Regions from separate parts of the Xanthobacter aminoxidans genome, predicted to be linked through region 2. Evidence: predicted binding sites of a transcription regulator. Region 2 holds the regulator's gene; each other region holds the start of a gene.

Region 1 (3,272 bases), on a different contig from region 2:
GGTGTGCAGCGCCGGGGTCACCGACCACACCACGTAGTAGCCCACGAACACCGCGAGCACGAAGATGGAGAGGCGGAACACGAAGGGGTCGATGGCCCCTCCGGTCGCCGCATGGGCCGCCGCGCCGAGGGCGGAGGCCGCCTGGTCGGCATAGAGCTGCGCGGCTTCCGCTGCCTGCCGCGCGATCTCGGCGGCGGTGCGGGCCTGCATTGCGGCATCCGCCGCGGTCTGGGCTGTGGCGGGATTCATCAGGCCGCTCCCTCGCTGGTCGCTGCGGGATTCTTGGGTGCGAAGTTCGGATGCACGACGGCGCCGTCACGGGTGAGGAGCGTGGCCTTCACCAGCTCGTCGTCCCACTTGACGGCCAGCGCCTTCGACGCCTTGTCCACCATCGTCTCGAAGAAGTTGAACAGGTTCTTGGCGTAGAGCGGCGAGGCCGAGGCGGCGATGCGGCCCGGCACGTTGAGATGACCGACGATCTTCACGCCGTTCACCTCGACCACCTGCCCCGCCACCGCACCGGCGACGTTGCCGCCGCGCTCGACCGCGAGGTCGACCAGCACGGAACCCGGCTTCATGGAGGCCACCATCTCCGCCGTCACGAGGCGCGGCGCAGGCCGGCCCGGGATCAGGGCGGTGGTGATGACGATGTCCTGCTTCTTGATGTGCTCGGCGACGAGGGCAGCCTGCTTGGCCTGATACTCCGCCGACATGGGCTTGGCGTATCCGGCGGCGGTCTCGGCCTGCTTGAACTCCTCGTCCTCCACCGCGACGAACTTGGCGCCCAGCGAGGCGACCTGTTCCTTGGCGGCGGGCCGCACGTCGGTGGCGGTCACGATGGCGCCGAGGCGGCGGGCCGTCGCGATGGCCTGGAGGCCCGCGACGCCGGCGCCCATGACGAAGACGCGCGCGGCCGGAACGGTGCCGGCGGCGGTCATCATCTGCGGCAGGGCGCGGGTGAACTCGGCGGCCGCGTCGATCACCGCGCGATAGCCGGCGAGGTTCGCCTGCGAGGAGAGCACGTCCATCACCTGCGCACGGGTGATGCGGGGCATCAGCTCCATGGCGAAGGAGGCGATCCCGGCATTGGCCATGGCGGCGAGTGCCGCGTCATTGCCATAGGGATCCATGATGGCGAGGACCAGGGCGCCGGGCTTGTACGACGAAAGTTCGGCTTCCGTCGGCCGGCGAACCTTCAGTACGACTTCGGCGCCGTTCAGCGCATCCGCCGCCGACGGGGCGATGGTGGCTCCTGCCGCCACGAAGTCGGAATCGAGAATGCCGGACTTCACGCCCGCGCCGCTCTCCACGGTCACGGATGCGCCCAGTGCGACGAGACGCTTCACCGTATCCGGGGTCGCGCCAACCCTCGGCTCGCCGAGATCGATCTCGGCGGGAACAGCGATTTTCATTTCTTGATGTCTCCGGTGCTCCGGCCGCTCAGCGGGTCAGAGGAGGAAAATCCACATCAGGACGAGGATGGCAGCAACGCCGATGGTGCCCCACTTGGCGAGGGCGGTGAACATGGCGTAGGTGCGCTCGTGCTCGGGATAATCGTTACCGTCTGCCGTGGCGTATTCGATCGTGGCGTGTTCAGCCATCTTATCCCCCTGCTCCTAAGCGTCTTCTGACGCCTTTACCGGAGATGGGAATGTCTGGCAACTGCCTTCTGGTGTACAGTATGCCAGATTGAACGGCGTGGCCCGCGAGCCCCTCGCGTCGCGCCACATGTTCTTGTTATGTTCCGTTTTCGGTGCTAGCTTTTTGAGCATGAGCCCCGCATCCGATTCCCACGGCCCGCGCACAGCCGCCCCGCCCGTTCCGGGGGGACCAATTGCCGCGCCGATCGCTCCCGCCCTGAAGGCCGCCAGGACGGCATCGCCCAAGGCCGTTCCTGCCAAGGCTGTTCCTGCCAAAACGGCTCCCGCCAAGGCGGCACAGCCAAAGGCTGCGTCCGGCGACGCCCGCATCGCCTCGCCGCCGGTGAAAACCCGGAGCGATCGGATCATGGGCCGGCTCGCCGAGGAACGCCGAGCTCCGCCCCCTGCCCTGCCGCCCGCGCTGGACGGCGAGGTCGGGACCGGCGTCGAGGCGGAACGACGGCGCGGCCGGGGCGCGGTCTCCAATGCCGCCGGGCGCTTCGAGCCCGCCGCCCGCGTGCTGTTCGACGACGGCTGGCAGACGCTGGAAGACCTCCCGCCCTTCCGCACCGAGGTGACGGAAGAGCGGGCGCGCACCATCATCACCCGCAACCAGTCCCCCGACATCGCCTTCGACCGCTCCATCAATGCCTATCGGGGCTGCGAGCACGGCTGCATCTATTGCTTCGCGCGGCCCACCCACGCCTATCAGGGCCTCTCCGCCGGGCTCGACTTCGAGACCAAGCTGTTCGTGAAGCCGGACGCGCCGGAACTGCTGGCGCGGGAGCTGTCGCACCCCTCCTACAAGCCGCGCGTCATCGCCATGGGGACCAATACCGATCCCTACCAACCCATCGAGCGGCGCTATGAGCTGACGCGGCGCATCCTGGAGGTGCTGGCGGACTTCGGCCATCCGGTGGGCATCGTCACCAAATCGGCGCTGGTGGTGCGCGACATCGACATCCTCGGGCCCATGGCGGAAAAGGGCCTCGCCAAGGTCGCCATCTCCATGACCACGCTCGACCCGCACCTGTCCCGTACCATGGAGCCACGCGCCGCCAGTCCCCATGTGCGCCTCGGCACCATCCGCCGGCTCGCCGACGCCGGCATCCCCACCGCGGTCCTCACCGCGCCGCTGATCCCGGCGCTGAACGACATGGAGATCGAGCGCATCCTCGACGCTGCCAAGGCCGCAGGAGCATCCGAGGCCGGCTATGTGATGCTGCGCCTGCCGCTGGAGATCGCCGACCTGTTCCGGGAATGGCTGGTGGCCAATTTCCCGGACAAGGCCCGCCACGTGCTGAACCTCATCCGCCAGATGCACGGCGGCAAGGATTACGACTCCACCTTCGGCAAGCGAGGGCGGGGGGAAGGCCCCTATGCCTGGACGGTGGGCCGCAGGTTCGAGATCGCCGCCCGCCGCCTCGGCCTCGCGGGGCGGGGACTGAAGCTGACCACCGCACACTTCCGCCACCCCAAGCAGGCGGGCGAGCAGCTCGACCTGTTCGCTTGAAGAGCCCCAGCATGACCGCCCCCGATCTCAGACTCCACCTCGTCACGCTCGGCGTTTCCGACCTGTCGCGCGCCGCCGCCTTCTATCGCGCCCTCGGCCTTGTGGAGAGCAAGGCCGGA
Region 2 (3,272 bases):
CCGCCTCGCGGTCATCGGCGAATCCGCCGCCGGACGCCCCTTCGCGGGCACGGTGGGCGCCGGGCAGGCCGTGCGCATCTTCACCGGCGCGGTGGTGCCGGAAGGTGCCGACACGGTGGTGATTCAGGAGAACGTCTCCCGCGAGGGCGACACCATCACCACCACGGCCCCGACCGCCGCGCTCCGCAACGTGCGCAAGCGCGGTTGTGATTTTTCCGCCGACGCGCCCGGCCTCTTCGCGGGCCGGCGGCTGACCGGCCGCGACATCATGCTGGCCGCCGCCATGGACCATGCGACGGTGCCGGTCGCCCGCCGCCCGCGCGTCGCGCTGCTTCAGACCGGCGACGAGCTGGTGCTGCCGGGCCAGGGCACCGGCAACGACAGCGAAATCGTCGTCTCCAACGCCTTCGGCCTCGCGGAACTGGCCCGCCGCGCCGGCGCCGATGTGACCGACCTCGGCCTCATCAAGGACGACCTCGCCGCCATCCGCGCCGTGGTGGCGCGGGCGCTCTCCGGCGAGTTCGATCTCGTCGTCTCCTCCGGTGGCGCTTCGGTGGGCGATCATGACCTCATGGCCCCGGCGCTGAAGGCGGAAGGGGTCGATCTCTCGGTCCACAAGATCGCGCTCAGGCCCGGCAAGCCGCTGATGTTCGGCCATCGCGGCACCGTGCGGGTGCTGGGGCTGCCAGGCAACCCGGTGTCGTCCCACGTCTGCGGGATGGTCTACCTCGTCCCCCTCATCCGCGCCCTGCAGGGCGATTCCCGCCCCGGCCCCGAGACGGTGCCGGCGCGCCTCGCGGCGGACCTGCCGCCCAATGACGTGCGGCGCGATTTCATGCGCGCGACCCTCGAGCGCCGGGCGGATGGCTCGATCCACGCCATCCCCTGCACCTCGCAGGACAGCGCCATGCTGAGCATTCTTTCCGCCGCCGACTGCCTTCTGGTGCGCCCGCCTTTCGCCCCGGCGGGCCGCGTCGGAGACCCCTGCGAGATTATTCCCTTCGCGGATTGAGCCCTTAACGGAGCCTTCACCACTTGCGGAACACAAAAGGAACAGATAAAGACTGTTCATGATTTGTTTCGCGGCGCACCGGGCGGGATGCGCCTTGAATCGGGACCGGCCGAGAGCGCCTGTTCCGCGGCGGTGCGTGCAAGGAACGGGGCCAGGGAATGCTCACTCGGAAGCAATATGACCTTCTGCGCTTCATCCATGAGCGGCTGAAGGAGACCGGTGTTCCCCCCTCCTTCGACGAGATGAAGGAAGCGCTGGACTTGCGCTCCAAGTCCGGTATCCACCGCCTCATCACCGCTCTGGAAGAGCGCGGCTTCATCCGCCGCCTGCCCAATCGCGCCCGCGCGCTGGAGGTGGTCCGCCTGCCCGACAGCGTGGCGCCGGGCCTCGCCTCCGCCCGGTCCGCAGGGCGGGGTTTCTCGCCCTCGGTCATCGAGGGCAGCCTCGGCAAGGTCCGCCCCGTGGCGGAGGATGACGAGGCGGGACAGGTGGTCTCGGTGCCGGTCATGGGCCGCATCGCCGCCGGCTCGCCCATCTCCGCCATTCAGAGCCGCAGCCATACGCTGAACATCCCGCCCGAGATGCTCGGCTCCGGCGAGCATTTCGCCCTTGAGGTGCGCGGCGACAGCATGATCGAGGCCGGCATCCTCGATGGCGACACGGTGCTGATCCGCAAGTGCGATTCCGCCGACACCGGCGACATTATCGTCGCGCTGGTGGACGACGAGGAAGCCACCCTCAAGCGCCTGCGCAAGAAGGGCGCCTCCATCGCGCTGGAGGCCGCCAATCCGGCCTACGAGACCCGCATTTTCGGTCCCGACCGCGTGCGCATCCAGGGCCGTCTGATCGGCCTCATGCGCCGCTACTGATCCTTATTTCTCCCGCGGGAGATCCGGAACGGGGTGAGGGGCGCGGTGGTCCACGCTCAACGGGCGCCTGCGCTTTTTTGAAGGCGTTGCCCCTCACCCCGACGCCTGGCAATTGTCGTGTCAGGGAGCGGTGGCGTCGGCCTGCGGATCGCCCGCATCGACCGCCCCCCGCTCGGATGCGAGGTCCGGCGGCAGCGGTGCCATCCACGGCCGGGACACCGAGGGGCTGCGGCTTCGCTCGGCCACGAGGGCACCATCGCGCAGGGTGAAGGCGAGCGTTCCGGTCCGCGCGAGTTTTTCCGGTGTCAGCACCTCGGCCGGGCAGGCGCGAGGCGGGGCATCGCGGGTGACGACCATGCGGGCATTCAGGCAGTCCGCCTCCAGGCTCTCCGCGCGCCGGGAGACGGCGATGGTGCCGCCGCCGGGCAGCGGCGCGGTGCAGCCGAGCGGGTCGCACAGGAAGGCGGAGGCGAGGTCCTTGGTGCCGGCCGTCCGGCGGTCGCCCTCCCGCGTCAGCCATTGCTCCACCACCAGCTTCTGGCCCGAGGCGCCGAGCACGGAAAGCCGTCCATCCGGCATCCGCACCGCCACCGTCTGCGCATCGGGCGCGATGAGGAGGTCCGGCTTCAGCGGCGTTCCCGCCACCAGCGCGGCGAGGCCGAGGGGCACCAGCGCCGCGAGGGTCAGAACGCCCCGCAGCAGGCAGAGGGCCAGCAGCGCGAGGGAGAGCCAGAGCAGCGTTCCGGCACCGACGAAGGCGGCGCGGATATCGGCCCCCGGCAGGGTCCCCACCCAGTCGGACACCGCCGTCATGATCTCGATGCCCCGGCCCATCACCGGCCAGGCCAGATGGTCCCAGCCGAACGGCATCAGCAGCACGCCCGCGAGGCCCGCCGGCATGACAAGGAAGGACACGGCCGGCATCGCCGCGAGATTGGCGAGAAGCCCATAGGGCGCCACCCGCTGGAAGTGGAAGATGCCATACGGCGCCGTCGCCAACCCCGCCACCAGCGAAGTCAGCGCCGTGCCGGCCACCAGCACCGCCACCCAGGAGACTACGGCTCCGGCGATGCCGTCCGGCCGGGGTATCGCCCGCAAAGGCTGAAGCCTTTCATAGGCGGCAACGAGGGCGAGGGTGGCGGCGAAGGACATCTGCGTGCCCGGGTCCAGCGCCGCCTCCGGCGTCAGCGCCAGCACCACCACCGCCGCGACACCCACCGAGCGCAGCGACAGGGACGGTCGCCCCACCAGCACGCCGGCCAGCACCAGCCCCGTCATCACGAAGGAACGCTGTGCCGGCACGTCGTTGCCCGACAGCACGAGATAGAAGGCGCTGCCCGACAGCGCGATCAGCGCCGCGAATGACTTGATGGGCCACGACAAAGCCAGCC
Region 3 (3,272 bases), 370 kb from region 2:
CTGGTTGGCGGCGAGCTTGTCGCGGGTGGCGTTGGCGACGTTGAGGATCTTGCCGCGGAGCGGCAGCACCGCCTGCGTCTTGCGATCCCGCGCCTGCTTGGCCGAGCCGCCGGCCGAGTCGCCCTCGACGATGAAGATCTCCGAGCCGGCCGCCTCGGTGTTGGAGCAGTCGGCGAGCTTGCCGGGCAGGCGCAGCTTGCGCACGGCGGTCTTGCGGGAGACCTCCTTCTCCTGCTTGCGGCGCAGCCGCTCCTCGGCGCGGTCGATCACATGGTCGAGCAGGCGGCTCGCCTGCACCGGATTGGCCGCGAGCCAGTGGTCGAACGGGTCGCGCAGCGCCTGCTCGACGATGCGGGCGGCCTCGGCGGTGGCGAGGCGGTCCTTGGTCTGGCCCTGGAATTCCGGCTCGCGCACGAACACGGAGAGCATGGCGGCGCAGCCGGTGATCACGTCGTCGCCGGTGATGACGGAGCCGCGCTTGCCCTGTCCGGCGCGCTCCGAATAGTCCTTCAGGCCCTTGAGCAGAACCGCCTTGAGGCCGTTCTCATGGGTGCCGCCATCGGGGGTGGGGATGGTGTTGCAGTAAGAGGAGATGCTGCCGTCGGCATCCGCCACCCACGCCACCGCCCATTCCACCGAGCCGTGCCCGCCGGTCTTCTGGATGCGGCCGGCGAAGATGTCGGGATGGACCAGCGTGTTGCCTTCGAGGTCCGCCGCCAGATAGTCCTTCAGGCCGCCGGGGAAGCGGAAGACCGTCTTCTCCGGGATGTTCTCGCCGGCCTTCAGCAGCTCGGGGTCGCACGACCAGCGGATTTCCACGCCGCCGAACAGGTACGCCTTGGAGCGGGCCATGCGGAACACGCGGGCCGGCTCAAAATGCGCGCCGGCGCCGAAGATTTCCGGATCGGGATGGAAGCGCACGCGGGTGCCGCGCCGGTTGGTGATGCGGCCGATTTCCTTGAGCGGCCCCTGCGGCACGCCCTTGGAGAAGCTCTGGCGATAGAGGGTCTGGTTGCGCGCGATCTCCACCTCCAGATCGTCGGAGAGCGCGTTGACCACCGAGACGCCGACGCCGTGCAGGCCGCCGGAGGTCTCGTAGACCTTGCTGTCGAACTTACCGCCGGCGTGCAGCGTGGTCATGATGACCTCCAGCGCCGACTTGCCGGGAAACTTGGGGTGCTCCTCCACCGGGATGCCGCGGCCATTGTCCGAGACGGTGAGGTAGCCGTCGGCACCGAGCTGCACCTCGATGAAGGTGGCGTGGCCGGCCACGGCCTCGTCCATCGAATTGTCCACCACCTCGGCGAAGAGGTGGTGCAGCGCCTTGGAATCGGTGCCGCCGATATACATGCCCGGGCGGCGCCGCACCGGCTCCAGCCCTTCCAGCACCTCGATATGGGCGGCGGTATAATCGCCCGCCATGGCGGGCACGACGGCGGCCTTGCCGCGCGCGCTCTCCCTGCCGGTCGATTCCCGCGCAGGCGACTTGCTGGCACCGCGCGGGCGGGCGGCGAAGAGATCGTCGGAATTATCGCTGTCGGACATGGGTCTCTGAGGTCGGAGGTTTGGGCGCCAGATAGCAGAACGGCAGGGCCGGCGCGAATCGGGACGGCGCCGCGGCCCCTGATTTCCCCATAGTGACAGAGCCGGAGGGCGAGGGGAACAGAATGGCAACAATTGAGCCATGCCCGGCCCGTGCTCGACGCCGCGCCTCTCCTCTGGCTTCATGCGCGCGTGAACATCGCCGTGCCGAATCGCCTCTTCCTCGACGTCGCCCGCTCCGCCACCGGCCGCACCTGGCGGGAACGGCTGGACGTGCGCGGGGGGCAGACGGCGCTCGCCATGGCCCAGCGCTTCGGCATCAGCGAGCTTCTGGCCCGCGTACTCGCCGCCCGCAACGTGCAGCTGGACGAGGTGGAGCGCTATCTCGACCCCTCCATCCGCACCCTTCTGCCCGATCCCGACACGCTCACCGACATGCCCGCCGCCGTGGCGCGCCTCGCCCGCGCGGTGACGACCGGCGAGCAGGTGGCGGTGTTCGGCGACTATGACGTGGACGGCGCCTGCTCCACCGCCCTCATGGTGGGTGTGCTCCAGGCCGGCGGGCTCGATCCCTTCTTCCACATTCCCGACCGCATCTTCGAGGGCTATGGGCCGAACGTGCCGGCCATCGAGCAGCTCGCCGCGCGCGGCGTGACCCTGCTGGTGACGGTGGATTGCGGCACGACCTCCCTCGAACCGCTGGAGGCCGCGAAAAGGCTCGGCATGGATGTGGTGGTCATCGACCACCATCAGGCGGGGGAGACCCTGCCGCCTGCCACCGCCATCGTGAACCCGAACCGGGAGGACGACCTCTCCGGCCTCGGCCATGTCTGCGCGGCCGGGCTCGCCTTCGTGGTGGCGGTGGGCCTCGTGCGGGCGCTGCGCCAGAGCGGGCATTTCAATGCCGAGCGGCCGGCGCCGGACCTGCTGGAAGCCCTCGACATCGTGGCGCTGGCGACGGTGGCGGATGTGGTGCCGCTCATCGGCCTCAACCGCGCCTTCGTGGCGAAGGGGCTCCTCGCCATGCGCCGGCGCACCCGCATCGGCCTCACGGCGCTGATGGACGCGGCGCGGCTCGACGGGCCGCCGCGGCCGTTCCATCTCGGCTTTCTCATCGGCCCGCGCATCAATGCCGGCGGGCGCATCGGCGAGGCGACGTTGGGCGCGCGCCTGCTGCTGACGCAGGATCCCGCCGAGGCGCGCGGCATCGCCGCCGAGCTGGACCGTCTCAACGCCGAGCGGCAGGAGGTGGAACGCGCCATCCTCGCCGCCGCCGAGGCCGAGGCGCAGGCGGCGCTCGGCATCTCGGAGGAGGGCGCCGTGGTGGTGGTGAGCGGCGAGGGCTGGCACCCCGGCGTCGTCGGCCTGGTCGCGGCGCGGCTGAAGGAGCGCTTTCAGCGCCCGGCCTTCGCCATCGCCTTCAATGGTGAGACCGGCACCGGCTCCGGCCGCTCCATTCCCGGCGTGGACATCGGCCGCGCGGTGCGCGGGGCGGTGGAGAGCGGGCTCCTTGTGAAGGGCGGCGGCCATGCCATGGCGGCCGGCCTCACGGTGGAGCGCCGCCAGCTCGGGGCGCTACGCGCGGAACTGGAGCAGCGCCTCGCGCCGGACGTGGAGCGCGCCCGCGCCGAGGGCACCCTTTCCATCGACGGAGCGATGACCGCGCGCGGGGCAACGGTGGACATGGTGGAGACCGTTTCCCGCGCCGGCCCGTTCGGCGCCGGCAATCC

Evidence for each region. Region 2 encodes LexA, which represses DNA repair genes until DNA is damaged. Its sites were predicted from a motif close to TGTTCNNNNTGTGTTCNG; they were not measured.
Region 1: a site for LexA is predicted at 1,730-1,747, ahead of V5F74_RS06335 (PA0069 family radical SAM protein). Genes of this name have one in related genera too.
Region 3: a site for LexA is predicted at 1,659-1,676, ahead of parE (DNA topoisomerase IV subunit B). Genes of this name have one in related genera too.

The regions. Positions count from the first base shown of each region.
Region 1 covers NZ_JBAFUS010000001.1:1,410,352-1,413,623, forward strand. Annotated here, with positions in the region: gene V5F74_RS06320 (proton-translocating transhydrogenase family protein) at 1-249, opposite strand, end outside; gene V5F74_RS06325 (Re/Si-specific NAD(P)(+) transhydrogenase subunit alpha) at 249-1,412, opposite strand; gene V5F74_RS06330 (aa3-type cytochrome c oxidase subunit IV) at 1,449-1,601, opposite strand; gene V5F74_RS06335 (PA0069 family radical SAM protein) at 2,008-3,153, shown strand; gene V5F74_RS06340 (VOC family protein) at 3,165-3,272, shown strand, end outside.
Region 2 covers NZ_JBAFUS010000002.1:1,129,670-1,132,941, reverse strand. Annotated here, with positions in the region: gene V5F74_RS14310 (molybdopterin molybdotransferase MoeA) at 1-1,012, shown strand, start outside; gene lexA (transcriptional repressor LexA) at 1,171-1,881, shown strand; gene V5F74_RS14300 (ComEC/Rec2 family competence protein) at 2,002-3,272, opposite strand, start outside.
Region 3 covers NZ_JBAFUS010000002.1:764,568-767,839, forward strand. Annotated here, with positions in the region: gene parE (DNA topoisomerase IV subunit B) at 1-1,545, opposite strand, end outside; gene recJ (single-stranded-DNA-specific exonuclease RecJ) at 1,735-3,272, shown strand, end outside.